2 regions of the Streptomyces sp. NPDC024687 genome follow, and region 1 is predicted to be linked to the other one. Evidence: riboswitches for the same ligand, from Rfam matches in the RefSeq annotation. Region 1 holds a riboswitch; the other holds the start of a gene.

Region 1 (10,584 bases):
CTGGGGGTTGCTCATGGCCTGGATTCTCCTGTACGCGGGGGAGTGCTGGTGAAGGGGGGACTGCGGAAGGCGTGCGTGAGCAGCGACTCTGGGCCCAGCATCACCTACGGCGGCTACTTCTGGCGCTTGTAGAACGGCAGCGCCACGACCTCGTACGGCTCGTGGCTGCCCCGGATGTCCACACCGACACCCGTCGTGCCGGGCGTCGCGTGCGCGGCGTCGACGTACGCCATCGCGATCGGTTTGCCCAGCGTGGGGGAGGGGGCGCCGGAGGTGACCTCGCCGATCACCTCGCCGCCCGCGACGACCGCGTACCCGGCCCGCGGGACGCGACGCCCCTCGGCGACGAGCCCGACCAGGACACGCGGGGGGTTCTCGGCGGCGCGGGAGGCGGCTGCCTCGAGCGCCTCGCGCCCCACGAAGTCCCCCTCCTTCTCGAACTTCACGACCCGCCCGAGCCCGGCGTCGAAGGGGGTCAGCTCCCGTGAGAGCTCGTGCCCGTACAGCGGCATGCCCGCTTCCAGGCGCAGCGTGTCCCGGCAGGACAGCCCGCAGGGGACGAGCCCGACGCCCTCGCCGGCCTTGGTCAGCGCCTGCCACAGCTCGACCGCGTGCTCCGGCTTCACGAACAGCTCGAAGCCGTCCTCGCCGGTGTACCCGGTGCGCGCGATCAGCGCCGGCACCCCGGCGACCGTGCCCGGCAGACCGGCGTAGTACTTGAGACCGTCGAGGTCGGCGTCGGTCAGGGACGCGAGGATGCCGGGGGACTCCGGCCCCTGTACGGCGATCAGCGCGTAGGCGTCCCGGTCGTCGCGCACCTCGGCGTCGAAGCCGGCCGCGCGCTCGGTCAGCGCGTCCAGCACGACCTGCGCGTTGGAGGCGTTGGCGACCACCATGTACTCGGTCTCCCCGAGCCGGTAGACGATCAGGTCGTCGAGGATGCCGCCGTCGGCCTGGCAGATCATCGTGTAGCGGGCCCGGCCGACACCGACCGAGGCGATGTTGCCGACCAGGGCGAAGTTCAGCAGCCCGGCCGCCTGCGGCCCGGTCACGGTGATCTCGCCCATGTGGGAGAGGTCGAAGAGCCCGGCTTTCGTGCGTACCGCGGTGTGCTCGTCGCGCTCGGAGCCGTACCGCAGGGGCATGTCCCAGCCGGCGAAGTCGGTCATGGTCGCACCGAGCGAGCGGTGCAGGGCATCGAGCGCGGTGAGACGGAGTTCAGAACTGCTCATCGGACGGTCGTCTCCAAGGATCCCAGGACATGGGTGTGACGGGCGAGGTATTCCTCCCCATCTGTCATCGGAACCTGAGAGGTTCGCCCCGGCCACACGAGTGGCCGGTGGCTTGCACCGTGGGTGGGGCCGCCGTCGAGTCGGCGGCCCGCTTTTCAGATGTGCCTCGCCCGCGCGGTAACGGGGCCTGAGAGATTCAAGGGAGGGACTTGCTCCTTCGGCGCCCGGGTACACGTACCCCGGGACTCTCCCGCGCGGATTCAAGCGGCCGGTATGCAGTTGGCGCCGACATCATTGCACGCATCCGACGCCCACGGCAGGGCCGCCCCGGCCCCTCCCTTCTGTAACCGGCTCGTGACGGTACGCGTACAGAAACACGAGAGATCATCCATTACCTTCTCTTTACGCTCGGTGGGGAGGGGAAGCCCGACCCCGGAGGAGGACGATGACGGTGAACAGGACCACGGCGTACGCGACGACCTCGGGGCTCGCGCTGCCCGAGCAGCCCGCGGCCCCGGCGGTCGAGACCCCGGGGGCCCGCCCGGTCGTCCGTGACCTGCGCGACCGCGCGGGCCACAGTCCCCGCGCCCTGCTCTTCGGCCCGGGGGACGTCGTCGTCATCACCGGCCTGCCCGGCAGCGGCAAGTCCACGCTGATGAGGCGTGCGGTCAGGGGCATCCGGATCGACTCCCAGGACACCCGCGACCGCTGGGACGGCCGGCTGGCCCGCTTACTGCCGTACGCCGCCTACCGCCCCCTGGTCCGGCTCGCGCACTACGCCGCACTGCGCCGCGCCCTGCGCTCCGGCGAGGGAGTGGTGGTGCACGACTGCGGGACGCAGGCCTGGGTGCGGGGCTGGCTGGCCCGCGAGGCGCGGCGCCGGGGCGGCACCCTGCACCTGCTGCTGCTCGACGTCACCGCGGACGCCGCGCTGGAGGGTCAGCGCGAGCGCGGCCGGGGGGTCTCGCGGTACGCCTTCCTGCGGCACCGGGGGGCGGCCGCCCGGCTGATCCGCTCCGTGGAGCGCGGCGACCTGCCCCAGGGCTGCGGTTCGGCGGTGCTGATCGACCGGGACGCGGCGGACGTCCTGCGGCGGATCGGGTTCACGGGCTGAGCCACACATCCTCCGCACCCGCTAGCCTTTCAGCCACATCAGCGGTTCACAGCAGGCGGTCACACAGATGGACTTCCCGGCGGATCTTCCCGCGCACTTCCCGGCACAGTCGGCACACCCCCATCCGCACGGCGGATGGCCCGGCAACGAGCTGGAGGAGGTGCTCTCGGCCTCCCTCGGCATGCCCTCGGCGGGCGCCCGGATCATCGAGGTGCTCGGCCGCAGCTTCGTCTGGATCCCCCTGCCGAACGGCGGCGGCCCGCACAGCGGCCCCCTCGACCTGCCCACCCTGGAGATCGAGGGCCAGGCGTTCGTCCCGGTCTTCAGCTCCGAGGAGCAGTTCCGCCAGGTCGTCGGCAGCCATCTGTCGTACACCATCGCCCCGGCGGTCGAGTTCGCCCGCGGTCTGCCCCCGCACGTGGGCGTCGCGGTGAACCCCGACGGCGTGGTCGGTGTCCCCCTCCCGCCCGCCGCCGTCGCCGACCTGTGCCGGGTGGGCCGCACCCCGCTGGACGGGCCCAACACCGGCGGCCGGGTCAAGCTCTACGAGCCGGACTGGCAGGACGACCCGGTCGACTTCCTGGCAGCCGCGTCCGCCGAGTTCGCGGCCACGGGAGTGGTCCTCACGGCCCGCCGCTGCCTGGCCGTCATCGAGACCGCCGACCCGGTCATGTTCGTGGGCGTGGAACTCTCCCAGTGGGAGGGCGACCTGCGCACCCTGCCGATGGACGCCCTTGGCCGGGCCCTGGGCCGGACCCTGGTGCCCTGGCCGGTCAACCTGGTCCTGCTCGACGTGGCGGACGACCCGGTGGGCCACTGGATGCGCGGGCAGGTACGGCCCTTCTACACGCAGGGCTAGCGCGACAAGCCACGGACGACCCGCACTCGCCGACGACGCACAGGTCCCGAGCTGGTGGGCGCTTAAGCTGGTTTCATACTCGGGGAACTTTCAAGAAGGGGCGATACGACGTGAGCGCCAGCGGCACCGCGACCGGCACGGTCGAGCACATGCTGCGCCAGGTGACGCCCGGGCGCTACGACGCCTACGAGGCATTGCTCAAGGCACTCGCGACCCCCGGATCCGGCCAGATCTGGATGCTCCTGTGGCACGGCCAGTCCGGCTCCCCGGACGCCCAGTACGCGAACATGGAGGTCGACGGCTACGGCTACGCCCCCTGTGTGACCTCGGCCCAGGAGCTGAGCGCCAGCGGCTGGAACCGTTCGTACGAAGTGGTCGACGGCATCGACGTGGCCCGCACGCTCTACCCCGACCACTACGGCCTCTGGCTCAACCCGCACGCCCCCGGCGGCGGGGTCGGCATCCCCTGGCTCGACCTGCGGCGCATCGCGACCGGCCTGGAGCGCCAGCCCGCGGGGCCGCTCAGGCTGTCGGAACCCGGCATCGAGATCCCCCAGTTCTACGCCCTGCTGGTGCAGAACGCCCACCGCACCCCGGCGGTCCGCTCGCTGCGCCGCGCCTGGGTGCAGCCGGCTCTCGGGGCGCCGTATCTGGCCATCGGCCTGGACGTGTACGACACCAGCCCCTCCGCCGTGGACTCGGTGCGCGCGATGATGCAGCAGTCCATCGGCGCCGTCCCGGACGGGCTGCCGGTGTCGACCGTGGCGATGTCCGACGAGTACGACCCGGTGGCGCTGTGGATGCGCGCCGGGGCCCGTCCGTTCTACGACCGTGAGGCCCACGGATCCCCGGCCCAGGCGCCGGCGGCCGGGTACGGCTACCCGCCGGCCCGTGGCGGTTACTGAGAGCGATGACAACCCGTTCGCCTCGTTTACGTAACGGCCACATTTCTTCGCGCGTAGATAGCGGCGGATCATCACGATCGTCGCCTATTGTGCCGTTCTGTCCCAACTGGCATGCGTCCGAGGGGCGTTACCCGCTGTTCGGATAACGGAATCCTTCGTACTGCATCACGGTTACGCATACTTTCTTCGTCAGGCCTGGCGGGTGATCGCAGCGAAGCTGAAGACTCCCCAGGCAGACGCAGGATCAGACGTTCCTGTGCGCTGAGCAAGTCGACAAAGCCGTAATCCACGGCAGGTGTAGGCCGGTCACCACCGGCGAGAGGGGTCGGGTCACTGTGACCGCACCGATCGAGACCACCGGGGCGCAGGCCGAGGCGCAGCCGGAGGCTGTCCTCGTCGGCGTCGACAAGGGGCAGATCGAGGGCCGTTCCCTGGGGCAGATCGCCTGGTCCCGGTTCAAGAAGGACAAGGTGGCGGTCGCCGGTGGCGTGATCGTCATCCTGCTGATCCTGCTCGCGGTGCTCTCCCGTCCCATCCAGGCCATGTTCGGCCTGGACCCGAACGCCCTGCACCAGGACCTGATCGACCCGAACACCTCGCTGCCCAAGGGCGACTTCGGCGGCATGAGCTGGTCGCACCCGCTCGGTGTGGAGCCGAAGTTCGGCCGCGACATCGCCACCCGCATCCTCGAGGGCTCCTGGGTCTCGCTGGTGGTCGCGTTCGGCGCCACGATCCTGTCCAACACGATCGGCGCCGTGCTCGGCGTGGTCGCCGGCTACTACGGCGGACGGGTCGACACGATCATCAGCCGGCTGATGGACACCTTCCTGGCGTTCCCGCTCCTGCTGTTCGCCATCGCCATCTCGGCCACGCTCCAGGGCGGCGCCTTCGGCCTCGAGGGTCTGCCGCTGCACATCAGTGTGCTGATCTTCGTCATCGGCTTCTTCAACTGGCCCTACCTGGGCCGCATCGTGCGCGGCCAGACGCTGGCCCTGCGTGAGCGGGAGTTCGTCGACGCCTCGCGCGGGATGGGGGCCAGGGGGCCGTACATCCTGTTCCGGGAGCTGCTGCCGAACCTCGTCGGCCCGATCATCGTCTACTCGACGCTGCTCATTCCGACCAACATCCTCTTCGAGGCGTCGCTGAGCTTCCTCGGCGTCGGCATCCAGCCTCCCCAGGCCTCCTGGGGCGGCATGCTCAACCAGGCCGTCGACTTCTACCAGGTCGACCCGCAGTTCATGATCGTGCCTGGTCTGGCCATCTTCGTGACCGTGCTGGCGTTCAATCTGCTCGGCGACGGTCTCCGCGACGCTCTCGACCCGCGCAGCCGCTGACCCGCGGCCGCGGTGAGAGTCCACAAGATTTCCGACAATTGAAGGGGAAGCAGACCATCATGCGAAGGTCAGCGCTGGCCGCAGTGGCGGCCATCGGCAGTGCGAGCCTGTTGCTCTCGGCTTGCAGCAAAGCCGATGACAACGGTGGAGACGGGAACAAGTCGGCTGGGGCCAACGCAGCGACCAAGGGCGTCGTCAATGCCTCCACCCAGAAGGGTGGGACGGTCACGTACGAGCTCTCGGACGTGCCGGACTCCTTCGATCCCGGCAACACGTACTACGCCTACATGTACAACCTCAGCCGGCTGTACGCCCGCCCGCTGATGACCTTCCAGCCCGGTCCGGGCGAGGAGGGCAACAAGCTGGTCCCGGACCTCGCCGAGAAGGCGGGCGAGCCGAGCGACGGCGGCAAGACCTGGACGTACAAGATCCGCTCGGGTCTGAAGTACCAGGACGGCACGCCGATCACCTCGAAGGACGTCAAGTACGCCGTCGAGCGCTCCAACTTCGCGCGTGACGTGCTCTCCCTCGGCCCGAACTACTTCCAGCAGTTCATGGAGGGCGGCAAGGCGTACAAGGGTCCCTACAAGGACAAGAGCGCCGAGGGTCTGAAGTCCATCCAGACGCCGGACGACACCACGATCGTCTTCAAGCTCAACCGTCCCTTCCAGGAGTTCGACTACCTGGTCGCGACGCCGCAGACGGCGCCGGTCCCGCAGGCCAAGGACACCGGCATCGACTACGTCAAGAGCATCGTGTCCTCGGGCTCGTACAAGTTCCAGAGCTACGACGAGGGCAAGCAGGCCGTCCTCGTCAAGAACGAGAACTGGGACGCGAAGAGCGACCCGCTGCGCAAGCAGTACCCGGACAAGATCGTCGTCAAGCTGAAGGTCAGCCCGGAGACCATCGACCAGGACGTCCAGGCCGGTGACGCGATCGACCTCGGTGGTACCGGTGTCCAGGCCGCGACCCAGGCGAAGGTCGTCAACAGCGCCGACCTGAAGTCCAACACGGACAACACCTACGGTGGCCGTCTGGTCTACATGGCGATCAACAACCAGGTCGCGCCGTTCGACAAGGTCGAGTGCCGCAAGGCCGTCGAGTACGCCATCGACAAGGTCTCCGTGCAGACCGCCGAGGGCGGCCCGATCCGCGGTGACATCGCCACCACCGTTCTGCCGCCGGACATCACCGGCTACCAGAAGACCAACGTCTACGAGACGACCGGTAACAAGGGTGACGTCGCCAAGGCCAAGGAGCAGCTGAAGGCCTGCGGCAAGACGACGATCAACACCAACCTCTCGGCGCGCAGCGACCGCCCGCAGGAGATCGACGCGGCCACCGCGATCATCGCCTCGCTGAAGAAGGTCGGCATCAACGCCAGCCTGAAGCAGTACCCGTCGGGCAAGTACTTCACCGACTACGCCGGTGTGCCGTCCTTCGACAAGAAGCAGAACATCGGTCTGCACATGATGCAGTGGGGTGCCGACTGGCCCTCCGGCTACGGCTTCCTGCAGCAGATCCTGCACGGTGACGCGATCGGTGCCTCCGGCAACACCAACCTCTCGTATCTGAACGACAAGCAGATCAACGAGATGCTGGAGAAGGCCATCGCCACCGAGGACGACACCGCCCGCAACGCCCTGTACGGGCAGGTCGACAAGCGTGCGATGGACCTGGCCGCGCTCGTTCCGCTGACCTACTTCAAGGTCCTGCTGTACCGCCCGACGGGCTTCACCAACCTGGTGTCCACGGCGGCCTTCAGCGGTCAGTACGACTACCTCAACATCGGCACGACCAAGAAGTAGCCCCGGAAGGCAGGTGAAGGCATTGGTGCCCGTGGGCCTCGCGGCCCGCGGGCACCAGCGCCGATCCCCGTGATCTCGTACATCCTCCGTCGGACGTTCGCGGCAGTGATCCTGCTGCTGGTCGTCACCGCGGTCACCTTCGCGATCTTCTTCCTGCTGCCGCGGATGGCCGGCCAGACCGCCGACCAGCTCGCGCAGCAGTACATCGGAAAGAGTCCGACGAAGGCCGACATCCTCGCGGTCAAGCAGAACCTCGGTCTGGACGAGCCCCTGTATGCCCAGTACTGGCATTTCATCAAGGGGATCGTGACCGGCGCCACCTACAACCTGGGCCCCACGACGGCGCACTGTGACGCGCCCTGCTTCGGCTACTCCTTCAAGAACCACCAGGCGGTCTGGCCACAGCTCACCTCGCGCATCCCGGTGACCGTCTCGCTGGCCGCCGGTGCCGCTGTGATGTGGCTGGTGTCCGGTGTGGTGATCGGTGTGATCTCCGCGCTCAAGCCCCGCAGCTTCTTCGACCGCACCTTCATGGGCGTCGCGCTCGCCGGTGTCTCGCTGCCCATGTTCTTCACGGGCAACCTGGCGCTGCTGCTCTTCACCTACCAGTGGCCGATCTTCGGGCGGACCTACGTACCGTTCACCGAGAATCCGGCCCAGTGGGCCAACACGCTCTTCCCGGCCTGGTGCTCGCTCGCGCTCCTGTACTCCGCCATCTACGCGCGGCTGACCCGCTCGGGCATGCTGGAGACGATGAACGAGGACTTCATCCGCACGGCCCGCGCCAAGGGCCTGCGGGAGCGCAACGTCGTGGCCCGGCACGGGCTGCGGGCCGCACTGACCCCGATCATCACCGTCTTCGGCATGGACCTGGGTCTGCTGCTCGGCGGTGCCGTGATCACCGAGACGGTCTTCTCGCTGCCCGGCATCGGCCAGTACGCGGTGCAGGGCATCACCGACAACGACCTGCCCCCGATCCTCGGTGTCACCCTGCTCGCCGCTCTCTTCGTCGTGATCGCAAATCTCCTGGTGGACCTGTTGTACGCCGCCGCCGACCCGCGGGTGAGGCTCTCGTGACCGAACTCTCCAAGACCGGTGCCGCCCTGGGCGAGCCGGCTCCGGGGAACGCCCCCGACGCCTTCCTCGCGGTCCGCGACCTCAAGGTGCACTTCCCGACCGACGACGGACTGGTCAAGTCCGTGGACGGGCTCAGCTTCCAGGTGGAGAAGGGCAAGACCCTCTGCATCGTGGGCGAGTCGGGCTCCGGCAAGTCCGTCACCTCGCTGGCGATCATGGGACTGCACCGGCTCGGGGCACAGGGCAAGCACGTCCGGATGTCGGGCGAGATCTGGCTGGACGGCAAGGAACTGGTCTCCGCCGACCCGGACGAGGTGCGCAGGCTGCGCGGCCGCGAGATGGCGATGATCTTCCAGGACCCGCTGTCCGCGATGCACCCGTACTACACGATCGGCAACCAGATCGTGGAGGCGTACCGGGTCCACCACAACGTCAGCAAGAAGATCGCGCGCAAGCGTGCGATAGAGATGCTCGACCGGGTCGGCATCCCCGAGCCGGCCAAGCGCGTGGACGGTTACCCGCACGAGTTCTCCGGCGGTATGCGCCAGCGCGCGATGATCGCCATGGCGCTCGTCAACAACCCCGAGCTGCTGATCGCGGACGAGCCGACGACCGCCCTGGACGTCACCGTCCAGGCGCAGATCCTCGACCTGATCCGGGATCTGCAGAAGGAGTTCGGCTCCGCGGTCGTCCTCATCACCCACGACCTGGGTGTGGTCGCCGAGATCGCCGACGACGTGCTGGTGATGTACGGCGGGCGGTGCGTGGAGCGCGGCAGCGTCGACGATGTCTTCGAGCGGCCGCAGCACCCGTACACCTGGGGTCTGCTGGGCTCGATGCCGCGTATCGACCGGGAGACCTCCGAGCGGCTCATCCCCGTCAAGGGCCAGCCGCCGAGCCTCATCAACGTCCCCTCGGGCTGCGCCTTCCACCCCCGCTGCCCGTACGCGGACATCCCCAAGGGCGATGTCACCCGTACCGTGCGCCCGGAGCTCCAGCAGGTCGGCGGCGGGCACTTCTCCGCGTGCCACCTCTCGTTGGAGGACCGCACGCGGATCTGGACCGAAGAGATTGCGCCGAAGCTGTGAGTGAGACCAAGAAAACCGACGTCGCTCCGGAAGAGCGTGAGGTCCTCCTCAAGGTCGAGGGTCTCCAGAAGCACTTCCCGATCCGCAAGGGCGTCCTCCAGCGCCAGGTCGGCGCGGTCAAGGCGGTCGACGGCATCGACTTCGAGGTGCGCAAGGGCGAGACCCTCGGCGTGGTCGGCGAGTCGGGCTGCGGCAAGTCGACCATGGGTCGGGTCATCACCCGCCTCCAGGACCCGACCGGCGGCTCGATCCACTTCGAGGGCCAGGACATCACGCGGCTGAACTCGGCCGGGATGCGTCCGCTGCGGCGGGACATACAGATGATCTTCCAGGACCCGTACGGCTCCCTGAACCCCCGGCACACCATCGGCGGCATCGTCTCGGCGCCGTTCCGGCTTCAGGGCGTGGAGCCCGAGGGCGGGGTGAAGAAGGAGGTCCAGCGCCTGCTGGAGCTGGTGGGCCTCAGCCCCGAGCACTACAACCGCTACCCGCACGAGTTCTCCGGCGGCCAGCGCCAGCGCATCGGCATCGCGCGCGCCCTGGCCCTGAAGCCCAAGCTGGTGGTGGCGGACGAGCCGGTCTCGGCCCTCGACGTGTCGATCCAGGCGCAGGTCGTGAACCTGATGGACGACCTCCAGTCCGAGCTCGGCCTCACCTACGTGATCATCGCGCACGACCTGTCCGTCGTACGCCATGTCTCGGACCGCATCGCGGTGATGTACCTCGGCAAGATCGTCGAACTCGCCGACCGCACCTCGCTGTACGAGGCGCCGATGCACCCGTACACCAAGGCCCTGATGTCGGCGGTCCCGGTGCCGGACCCCAAGCGCCGCGGCGCCAAGTCCGAGCGCATCCTGCTGCGCGGCGACGTCCCGTCCCCGATCTCCCCGCCCTCGGGCTGCCGCTTCCACACGCGGTGCTGGAAGGCGACGGAGATCTGCAAGACGACGGAGCCGCCGCTGATCGAGCTGCGCCCCGGGCAGCGCGTGGCCTGCCACCACCCCGAGAACTTCGAGGACCAGGCCCCGCAGGACACCGTGCTCCTGTCGGTCGCCAAGGAGGCGGCCGGACTGGTCGCCGAGGAGGTCCTGGCGGAGTCGGCCGAGACGTCGGCGGCGGTGGCGGCGGAGGTGAAGGGCTCCAAGGAGGCAGCGCCCTCCGAGGGTG
Region 2 (10,584 bases), on a different contig from region 1:
CGTGCCGCGCTTCGGGTTCTACAAGGCGATCAGCGAGCAGGTGATGGCGCTGCTGCGGGCGCTGTCGCCGCTGGTGGAGCCACTGAGCCTGGACGAGGCGTTCGTCGATCTGGAGGCCGGTGGAGCGGCCTGGGACGAGGCGTCGGCGCGGCTGGTCGGGGCGAAGCTGCGGGCCGACATACGGGCCGGGACAGGCCTCACGGGGTCGGTGGGGCTGGCCGCGTCCAAGATGCTCGCGAAGATCGCCTCCGAGCAGGCCAAGCCGGACGGGCTGGTGGTGATCGAGCCGGGCACCGAGCGGGCGATGCTTGGGCCGATGTCGGTGCGGACCCTGCCCGGGGTGGGGCCGGCGACCGGGGACCATCTGCGGCGGGCCGGGATCCATACCGTCGACGAGATCGTCGAGGCGGGGGAGGACGAGCTCGTACGGCTGCTCGGGAAGGCGCACGGGCACGGGCTGTACGCCATGGCGCTGGCGCGGGACGAGCGGGCCGTGGTGGCGGAGCGGGAGACGAAGTCGGTGTCGGTGGAGGACACGTACGACGTGGACATCCATGACCGGGTTCGGGTGGGGCTCGAGGTGCAGCGGTTGGCGGACCGGTGTGTGCGCAGGCTGCGGGAGGCAGGGCTGTCGGGGCGGACCATCGTGTTGAAGGTGCGGCGGTACGACTTCTCGACGCTGACGCGGTCCGAGACCCTGCGGGGGCCCACGGATGATCCTGCGGTGGTGAAGGAGGCCGCCCTGCGGTTGCTGGAGGGCGTCGACTCGACGGGGGGTGTGCGGTTGCTGGGGGTGGGGGTTTCCGGGCTTGCCGACTTCACTCAGGAGGATCTGTTCGCCCAGGCGGCGGGGGAGGCAGCGGATCCTGGCGTCGAGGAGGTGGCTGATGACGTTCCTGCCGAGGAGCGGGACGTGGTGGTCGAGCGGCGGTGGGTCGCCGGACATGACGTGCGGCATGCCGAGTACGGGCACGGGTGGGTGCAGGGGAGCGGGCTGGGCAGGGTGACCGTGCGGTTCGAGACGCCGGATTCGGAGCCGGGGCGGGTGCGGACGTTTCGTGTCGATGATCCTCGGCTGGAGTCGGCCGAGCCGTTGCCGTTGGTCGAAGTGACGGGTTCACGTCCGCAACACGCGTGACGGGTTCGTTGCGGCCGACGGGGCTTGTGCTGCGAAGCCGGGCGGGTGCGGACGTTTCTTGTGGATGATCCTGGGCTTGAGTCGGCTGCGCCGTTGCCGTTGGTCGAGGTGATGGGTGCACGTCCGCATCACTCGTGACGGGTTCGTTGGCGGGCGCGGATGGCCCCAGTGGGGTTGACCGCAGTGGGCGGCCGACGGGGGCGTGGTGGGGCGGTTGACGGGGCTTGTGCTGCGAAGCCGGGGCGGGTGCGGACCTTCCGTGTCGGTGATCCTCGGCTGAAGTCGGCCGAGCCGTTGCCGTGCGCGTCCGCACCACCCGTGACGGGTTCGTCGGCGGGCGCGGCGTCAGGCTTCCGCGTCTCCCGTGCCGGCCAGCTTGCCGAAGTCCCGGTCCGGGAACGGGGGTGGGGCCGCCAGGTCGAGGCCGTAGTGGTGGTAGAGCTGGAGTTCCTGCTCGGGGGAGAGGTGGCGGCCCACGCCGAAGTCGGGGGCGTCCTTGATGAGGCTGCGGTCGAAGGGGACGTGCAGGGTGCCGTCGACCAGCTCGCTCGGCTCCAGGGGGACGAAGGCGTCCCGGGAGAAGAGGCCGGTGCGTATGGCAGCCCACTCCGGCACGCCCGTCGCGTCGTCGAGGTAGACCTCGTCAACGGTGCCGATCTTGGTGCCGTTGCGGTCGAACGCCTTGCGGCCGATCAGGTTGCGCGGATCGATGTCGGTCTGCACGTGCCCTCCACTTGGTCGCAAATCATCCGAAGCGGTCGTAAACACTACGAAAGAGCACATCGGGGTGTGCGGCCACTCGAAGACCCGTGCGGCGCCCTCGCTGGTAGGCTTGCCAGCGGCTGCTGATCCCGTGCGGGAGAGTCCTCCGGACACCATCGGAGGCGCCGAAGGAGCAAATCCTCCCCGGAATCTCTCAGGCTCACGTACCGCACGGACGAGGTCACTCTGGAAAGCAGGGCGGGTGTCGACGGCTTCCGCTCTCACCGACGGTGAAAGCCGGCGGCCTTCGGGCGGCCGGTGAAGCTCTCAGGTCGAGATGACAGAGGGGGAGGCCGTCGGGGTACCCGTGCCGGGGTACCCCTCGAAGGTCGCGTCAGACCAGGAGGCCTCCGCAATGACCGCCCACCGCACTCCGCTCTCCGAGCTCGAACAGGGCATCCCCTTCGAGCAGCGCCACATCGGCCCTGACCACGAGGCTTGCGCCAAGATGCTCGCGCAGGTCGGTTACGGCTCGCTGGACGAGCTCACGGCCGCCGCCGTGCCCGATGTGATCAAGAACGCCGATGCGCTGGAACTGCCCGGTGCGCGTACCGAGGCCGAGGTGCTGGCCGAACTGCGGTCGCTGGCCGACCGGAACCAGGTGCTCGACTCCATGATCGGGCTCGGGTACTACGGCACCTTCACTCCGCCCGTCATCCTCCGTAACGTCATGGAGAACCCTGCCTGGTACACGGCCTACACGCCGTACCAGCCGGAGATCTCGCAGGGGCGGCTCGAGGCTCTGCTCAACTTCCAGACCATGGTCGCCGACCTCACCGGGCTGCCGACCTCCGGCGCCTCGCTGCTCGACGAGGGGACCGCGGCGGCCGAGGCCATGGCACTGTCCCGCCGGATGGGGAAGAACAAGAAGGGCCTCTTCCTCGTCGACGCCGACGCGCTGCCGCAGACCATCGCCGTGATCCAGACCCGCGCCGAGCCGACCGGTCTGGAGGTCGTCGTCGCCGACCTCAGCGACGGGATCCCGGCCGAGGTCGCCGCACGTGAGATCAACGGGGTGCTCGTCCAGTACCCCGGCGCCTCCGGGGTCGTACGGGACATCAAGCCGCTCATCGACCAGGCTCACGAGCTCGGCGCGCTCGTGACCGTGGCCGCCGATCTGCTCGCGCTGACCCTGCTGAAGTCGCCGGGCGAGCTCGGGGCGGACATCGCGGTCGGGACCACCCAGCGGTTCGGCGTGCCGATGGGATTCGGCGGGCCGCACGCCGGATACATGGCCGTACAGGAGAAGTTCGCCAGGAGCCTGCCCGGGCGGCTCGTGGGCGTGTCCGTGGACGCCGACGGCAACAAGGCCTACCGGCTCGCTCTGCAGACGCGTGAGCAGCACATCCGCCGGGAGAAGGCGACCAGCAACATCTGCACCGCGCAGGTGCTGCTCGCGGTCATGGCCGGGATGTACGCCGTCTACCACGGGCCCGACGGGCTGAGGGGCATCGCGCGGCGGACGCACCGGTACGCGAACATCCTCGCCGCGGGGCTGACGGCCGGCGGGGTCGAGGTCGTGCACGGCTCCTACTTCGACACGCTGACCGTGCGGGTGCCGGCGAAGGCCGCCGAGACCGTGGCCGCGGCGCGGCGGAACGGCGTCAACCTCCACCTCGTCGACGCCGACCATGTGTCCATCGCGTGTGACGAGACCACCGCGCGGGCCCAGCTGAGTGCCGTGTGGAACGCCTTCGGGGTCGAGGCCGACATCGAGGAGCTGGACGCGGCCACCGAGGAGGCGCTGCCGGACGCGCTGCTGCGCGGCGACGCCGTCCTCACCCACCCCGTCTTCCACCAGCACCGCTCCGAGACCGCGATGCTGCGCTACCTGCGCAGGCTGGCCGACCGGGACTACGCGCTGGACCGCGGCATGATCCCGCTGGGCTCCTGCACCATGAAGCTCAACGCGACCACGGAGATGGAGCCGGTCACCTGGCCCGAGTTCGGGCAGCTGCACCCCTTCGCGCCCGCCGAGCAGGCGCAGGGCTACCTCACGCTCATCCGCGAGCTGGAGGAACAGCTCGCCGAGGTCACCGGGTACGACAAGGTGTCGCTGCAGCCCAACGCGGGGTCGCAGGGCGAACTGGCCGGGCTGCTCGCCGTACGCGGGTACCACCGGGCCAACGGGGACGAGCAGCGGACCGTGTGTCTGATCCCGTCGTCCGCGCACGGGACCAATGCCGCCAGCGCCGTGATGGCGGGCATGAAGGTCGTCGTCGTCAAGACCGCAGGGGACGGTGAGATCGACGTCGAGGACCTGCGGGCCAAGATCGAGCAGTACCGCGACGAGCTGTCGGTGCTGATGATCACGTACCCCTCGACGCACGGGGTGTTCGAGGAGCACGTCGCCGACATCTGCGCGCAGGTGCACGAGGCGGGCGGGCAGGTCTACGTCGACGGGGCCAACCTCAACGCTCTGGTGGGACTGGCCAAGCCGGGGCACTTCGGCGGTGACGTCTCCCACCTGAACCTGCACAAGACCTTCTGCATCCCGCACGGGGGCGGCGGCCCGGGCGTCGGTCCGGTCGGCGTACGGGCGCACCTGGCGCCGTATCTGCCGAACCACCCGATGCAGCCCGAGGCCGGGCCGGAGACGGGCGTGGGGCCCATCTCGGCCGCTCCCTGGGGCTCCGCGGGCATTCTGCCGATCTCCTGGGCGTACGTCCGGCTCATGGGCGGTGAGGGGCTCAAGCGGGCCACGCAGGTGGCGGTGCTCTCCGCCAACTACATCGCCAAGCGGCTCGAGCCGCACTACCCCGTGCTCTACACCGGTCCCGGCGGGCTGGTCGCGCACGAGTGCATCATCGATCTGCGGCCGCTGACCAAGGCGACCGGGGTGAGCGTCGACGACGTGGCCAAGCGGCTCATCGACTACGGCTTCCACGCGCCGACCATGTCGTTCCCGGTGGCCGGGACCCTGATGATCGAGCCGACCGAGTCCGAGGACCTGACCGAACTCGACCGGTTCTGTGAGGCGATGATCGCCATTCGCGGAGAGATCGAGAAGGTCGGCACCGGGGAGTGGGCCGCCGACGACAACCCGCTGCGCAACGCCCCGCACACCGCCGGCGCGCTGGGCGGCGAGTGGGAGCACGCGTACACGCGCGAGGAGGCCGTGTTCCCGGCCGGGGTGTCGGTCGCGGACAAGTACTGGCCGCCGGTGCGGCGGATCGACCAGGCCTTCGGTGACCGCAACCTGGTGTGTTCGTGCCCGCCGCTGGACGCGTACGAGGACTGACTCGATGCGATGAGGGCCCCGTTTCGGCGGGGCCCTTTCTCGTTGTGGCGGGGTCTACTCCTTCGCCAGTGACACCTCGGTCGACTTGATGAGGGCGACCACGGGGGTGCCGACGGCCAGGGCGAGGTCCGTCGCAGAGTCCGTTGTGATCGCGGAGGTGAACTCGCCGCCCTCGACGGCGATCTTCACCGTGGCCATGGCGGCGCCGGTGGCCACGGCGGTGACCGTGCCCGGGAGCTGGTTGCGGATGGACAGGCCCCGGACCGGGGCGGTGGCGAGGGAAACCTCCGTCGACTTCACCAGGGCGCGTACGGAAGAACCCTGGGTGAGGCCGAGATCCTCCACGGCATCGAGGGTGATCGCGGCAGTGAGGTCCTGCCCACCGTCGAGGCGGATCTTGACCGTCGCCATGGCCTCGCCCCGGGTGACGGTGGTGACGGTGCCGGGGAGCTGGTTGCGGATGCTCAGGATCATGGGCATCAACTTAGGGCCGTACGCAGCGTATGTCGGGTATGTGCCGGTCAGCCGGTGTGGACGCGCGGACGGCGGGCGCGGTCGGGTTCCGCCTCGCGCAGGACCTCCCGGGTGACGGGGGCGACCTCGCCCTGGCCGAAGAGGAAGAAGCGCAGGAAGTGGTGGAAGGGGCTGCCCTCGGTCCATTCGAAGTAGATGTGGGGGGTGCAGCCGGTGAGGTCGCGGACATGCAGGAGGAGGGCGGCCAGGGCGTTCGGGATGGAGGAGGACTCCAGGGTCAGGACGCGGTAGCGGCCGTGCAGGACTTCACCGCGGACGGTCAGGCCCGCCTCGAACTCGGAGGGGTCCAGGACGGTGACCTCGACGAAGACGAAGTCCTCGCCGGGGATGTCGTTGTCGGCCCGGATCTGTTCGATCTTGTCGCGGTATTCGGCCTGGTCACGCTGGTCGGGCTGGTTGGCGATGAAGCGGATCTTGCGGCTGGCGATGTCGCGGATGAAACGTTCCGCCATGGCGTCCAGCCGCACGCTGGTCACGCGCAGCTCGAAGGCACGGGCCAGCCGGGAGAGCAGGGAGACGAGGATGATGCCGGCGATGAAGCAGGCGCCGATCTTGACACCGTCGGGGCGTTCGATGACGTTCGCGACGGTGACGTAGAGGAAGACCGCCGAGATGACCGCGAAGCCGATCGTCCAGCCCCGCTGGCCGGCCTTGCGCGCCGCGATGGTCACCGCGATCGCGGCGGAGCTGATGAGGACCAGGACGCCGGTGGCATAGGCGCCGCCCTGGGCGTCGACGTCGGCATCGAAGATCCAGGTGACCAGGAAGCCGATGAGGGTGAAGACCATGACCATGGGGCGTACGGCGCGGGCCCAGTGCGGGGCCATGCCGTAGCGGGGCAGGTAGCGGGGCATCAGGTTGAGCAGGCCGGCCATCGCGGAGGCGCCGGCGAACCACAGGATGGCGATGGTCGAGATGTCGTAGACCGTGCCGAAGACGCCGCCCAGGTAGTCGTGGGCGAGATACGCGAGGGCGCGGCCGTTGGCCTGGCCGCCCGACTCGAACTCCTTCTCCGGGATCAGGAGAGTGGTGATGAAGCTGGTGGCGATCAGGAAGACGCTCATGATCAGGGCGGCGGCGGTGAGCAGTTTCTTGGTGTCGCGGATCCGGCCGGTCGGACGCTCCTCGGTGTCACCGGACTCGCCCTTGACGTGGGGCATGACGGCGACGCCGGTCTCGAAGCCGGACAGGCCGAGCGCGAGCTTGGGGAAGACGAGCAGGGCCACGCCGACCATGGCGAACACGTTGCCGTGCTCGGCGGTCAGGGCGCCGGACCAGTCCGTGATCACATGCCCTGCCGTGATGACGTGCCACAGACCGACCGCGACCACCACGACGTTGAGACCGAGATACAGGCCGACCAGGGCGACCGCGACACCGATCGCCTCCAGGAACCCCTTGAGGAAGACCGCGCCGAGCAGGGCGACCAGGACGAGGGTGATCAGCATCTTCTGGTCGTGCAGGGCGCCGGTCAGATGGGGGTTCTCGATCAGGTGGGTCGAGGCGTCCGCCGCGGACAGCGTGATGGTGATCAGGAAGTCGGTGGCGGCGAAGCCGAGCAGGGTCAGAACGAAGAGCTTGCCCTGCCAGAAGGACAGCAGGCGCTCCAGCATGGCGATGGAGCCCTCGCCGTGGGGGCTCTCCTCGGCCACGCGGCGGTAGACCGGCAGGGCGCCGGCCAGGGTGACCAGGACGAGCACGATGGTGGCGACGGGGGAGAGGAGGCCGGCCGCGAGGGCGGCGATGCCGGGCTGGTAGCCGAGGGTGGAGAAGTAGTCGACGCCGGTCAGGCACATCACCCGGTACCAGGACTGGCCCTGGTGCGGGGGTTCGGGTTGGGCGTGCGGGCCCGTGTGGCCGCCGCCCTTGCCCATGTCGGACAGACCCTCCAGCATCCATGCACGCAGACGACCGGAGGGTGGGTCTTCGGTGAGGGCCATCGGGGGTGCTCCTGGGGTGCTGCTCGGCTGGGATCCGGCCGTCCGTCTGACGGCGGGATCAGCGTAAGCGGAGAGTGATGTTCGGGCCTCTGGCTGGAGGGTCTACGGGCGTCAAACTTCCGTTAAGACTCGGGTCGTGGGGTCCGGCGGCGGGTGATGAGCCAGATGAGGGGCGACGCACGTTCCCGTGTGAGCCGCGTGGGTGGGGCGGCGGAGGTGGACACGCAGAGTCATGGCGGGGTCGGGGAATTACGGCGCCCGCCAAGGCGTGGAGGGGCTGCGTGAACCCGCGCCCGAAACGTGGTAGCGCCGAGAGGCCGGGACGGCAACGCCGCCGCACACGGACGGGGCGTCACTGCCGGTCACCCCGGCCCCTGGTCGGTGCCAGCCTTCTGGGCCTGGGTGATGCGGTCTGTGGGGGATCTCCGCGCGGACCGCTTCGTAATGTTCGCCCGTGCTACCGAATGTTTCGGCTGCTCCGATGGTCGGATGGCGTCGGATGTGCGGTCCCTCGGCCATCGGAGGTTACCCCCGACCCGGTGTGCTGCGGGCCGATCCGGTCCTTGTCAGGGGCTCGGTGCGTGGCCGTCGCGGGATGCCCACGCCCGGATGTCCCGGCGCCGGAGGGAGTCGCGTGAAGCGGCGCGGATCGGCGATCGCACGGCAAGTGTTCGTACGGCAAGCGGTCCTGGTTCTTCGAAGCGAGCCCTTCCGGGGGTGAGTTGGCGACTCGATCCGCGAACATTCCCCCCGCACAGGGGGTTGCCACCGTTCCGTAGCTGTCTCTAGGGTGCGGCAGCAGCGAAGCTTTCTGGATCTATTCCGAAACTTTCGGACCGCAGGACGGACAAGGACGGCTCCGTCCCGTACTCAAGGAGCGCATCATGGGCGACCCGGCACTGTCCCGCCGTGGCTTTCTGGCGGCGTCCGCCGCGGCCGGTCTGGGCATGACGACACTGACCGGCTGTGGCGGCGACTCGGACGGAGGATCGTCCGACGGGACCACCACGGTGGAGTGGTGGAACATCTCCACCACCGAGCCGGCGAAGAGTGTCTGGGCGGCCCTCGCCAAGAAATTCGAGGCCGCGAACCCCAAGGTCAAGATAAAGATCGTTCAGCTGGAGAACGACGCCTACAAGTCGAAGATGACGGCGCTGACCGCCTCCGGGAAGCTCCCCGACATCTTCCACACCTGGGGCGGCGGCGTCCTCAAGCAGCAGGTCGACGCGGGGCTCGTCGAGGACCTGACCGACCGGACCAAGCCGTGGGCCGACGGTCTGCTGAAGGTCACCAAGGAGCCGTACATCCTCGACGACAAGGTCTACGGCATTCCCTTCGACATGGGCATGATCGGCTTCTGGTACAACAAGAAGCTCTTCCAGCAGGCCGGTGTCAGCGAACCCCCCACCACCTGGGGCGGCTTCCTGGAGGCCGTGAGCAAGCTGAAGTCGAAGAACATCACGCCCATCGCCCTGGCCGGCAAGGAGAAGTGGCCCGGCATGTACTACTGGGCCTACCTCGCGATGCGCACCGCCGGTATCGACGCCCTCCAGAAGGCCAGCGAGGACAAGGACTTCACCGGCGCCGGGTTCGTCGAGGCCGGTCGGCACCTCAAGGAACTCGTCGCCCTCCAGCCCTTCCAGAAGGGCTTCCTCAACGCCGCCTACTCCACGCCCACCGGCCAGGCGGCGGCCGTCGGCAACGGCAAGGCGGCCATGGAACTCATGGGCCAGTGGGCCCCGTCCGTCCAGGCCGACTCCGGCAAGGGTCTCGGTAACGACCTGGGCTTCTTCCCCTTCCCCGCGGTCGAGGGCGGCAAGGGCGCCATCACCGAGGTGTTCGGCGGAGGCGGCGGACACGCCCTGCGCCGGGGTGCCCCGCAGGCGGCGGTCGACTTCCTGAAGTTCTTCGCCTCCGAGGCCACCGAGCTGGAACTGGTCAAGAAGACCAGCGTCCTTCCCGTGCTCCCGAACGCCGAGAAGGCCATGACCGACCCCAACCTCAAGCTCGTACAGGCCCAGTTGAAGGCCGCCACCGGCTTCCAGCTCTATCTCGACCAGGCGTACGCGCCCGCCGTGGGCCAGGAGGTCAACGACAGCGTGGCCGCGCTGATCGCCGGCTCCAAGTCCCCGGAACAGGTCGCCCAGTCGATCACGCAGACCGCGAAGGAAGAGCAGTAGCCCGCGATGACCTCCACGTTCCTCGCAGACAAGCGGAGCGGTCCGGGCACCGAACTCCCGCCCCCGGAATCGGTCAGGGCCCGGGGGCGGGGCCGTCGGCGCGTACTGCACTGGCTGACCGCGGTCAGTTTCCAACTGCCCGCCCTGGTGCTGTTCATCGGCATGGTCCTGCTGCCGATGCTGTTCGCGCTGTACGCCGCGTTCTTCCGCTGGGGCGGCTTCGGCATGCCCTCCGACTACGTCGGCATGGACAACTTCACGGCTCTCTTCGACAACCCGGTCTTCCTGGGCGACCTGTGGCGCTGCCTGGTGCTGGTCGTGCTGTCCCTCGCGTTCCAGCTGCCGTTCGCGCTCGCCATGGCGGTCCTGCTCAACCAGAAGCTGCGCGGCAGAGCCGTCTACCGGATGCTGTTCTTCGCCCCGTATGTCCTGTCCGAGGCGATCACCGGCGTGCTGTTCAGCATGGTCTTCGCCCCGGACTCCGGTCTCGCCGACCACATCTTCGGCGCGGTCGGCCTGGACGGCCTGGGCGGGCTGTGGTTCGCCGATCCCTCCTACGTCATGGCGACGCTCTTCCTGGTCATGATGTGGAAGTACTTCGGCTTCCACATGATGCTCTACCTGGCCGGACTCCAGTCCATCCCACGGGAGTTGACCGAGGCGGCCCTCATCGACGGCGCCAGTGCCTGGCAGCGTTTCCGCAACGTCACCCTGCCGCTCCTCGCGCCCACCCTGCGGATCAGCGTCTTCCTGTCGGTCATCGGTTCCATCCAGCTCTTCGACCTGGTG

Evidence for each region. A riboswitch is a leader RNA that binds a small molecule or an ion and turns the genes downstream of it on or off. The one in region 1 is predicted to bind glycine.
Region 2: it holds a riboswitch for glycine, as region 1 does, so the genes downstream of both, gcvP (aminomethyl-transferring glycine dehydrogenase) here and gcvT (glycine cleavage system aminomethyltransferase GcvT) in region 1, are expected to answer to the same signal.

The regions. Positions count from the first base shown of each region.
Region 1 covers NZ_JBVHLJ010000003.1:749,772-760,355, forward strand. The annotation lists gene gcvH (glycine cleavage system protein GcvH) at 1-15, opposite strand, end outside; gene gcvT (glycine cleavage system aminomethyltransferase GcvT) at 114-1,232, opposite strand; glycine riboswitch at 1,284-1,397, opposite strand; glycine riboswitch at 1,398-1,495, opposite strand; gene ACZ39I_RS15315 (AAA family ATPase) at 1,678-2,346, shown strand; gene ACZ39I_RS15320 (enhanced serine sensitivity protein SseB) at 2,414-3,205, shown strand; gene ACZ39I_RS15325 (enhanced serine sensitivity protein SseB C-terminal domain-containing protein) at 3,316-4,110, shown strand; gene ACZ39I_RS15330 (ABC transporter permease) at 4,446-5,444, shown strand; gene ACZ39I_RS15335 (ABC transporter substrate-binding protein) at 5,504-7,252, shown strand; gene ACZ39I_RS15340 (ABC transporter permease) at 7,322-8,329, shown strand; gene ACZ39I_RS15345 (ABC transporter ATP-binding protein) at 8,326-9,417, shown strand; gene ACZ39I_RS15350 (ABC transporter ATP-binding protein) at 9,414-10,584, shown strand, end outside.
Region 2 covers NZ_JBVHLJ010000004.1:9,269-19,852, forward strand. The annotation lists gene ACZ39I_RS16725 (DNA polymerase IV) at 1-1,138, shown strand, start outside; gene ACZ39I_RS16730 (PRC-barrel domain-containing protein) at 1,484-1,861, opposite strand; glycine riboswitch at 1,985-2,080, shown strand; gene gcvP (aminomethyl-transferring glycine dehydrogenase) at 2,256-5,141, shown strand; gene ACZ39I_RS16740 (TOBE domain-containing protein) at 5,196-5,615, opposite strand; gene ACZ39I_RS16745 (APC family permease) at 5,663-7,615, opposite strand; gene ACZ39I_RS16750 (extracellular solute-binding protein) at 8,500-9,795, shown strand; gene ACZ39I_RS16755 (carbohydrate ABC transporter permease) at 9,802-10,584, shown strand, end outside.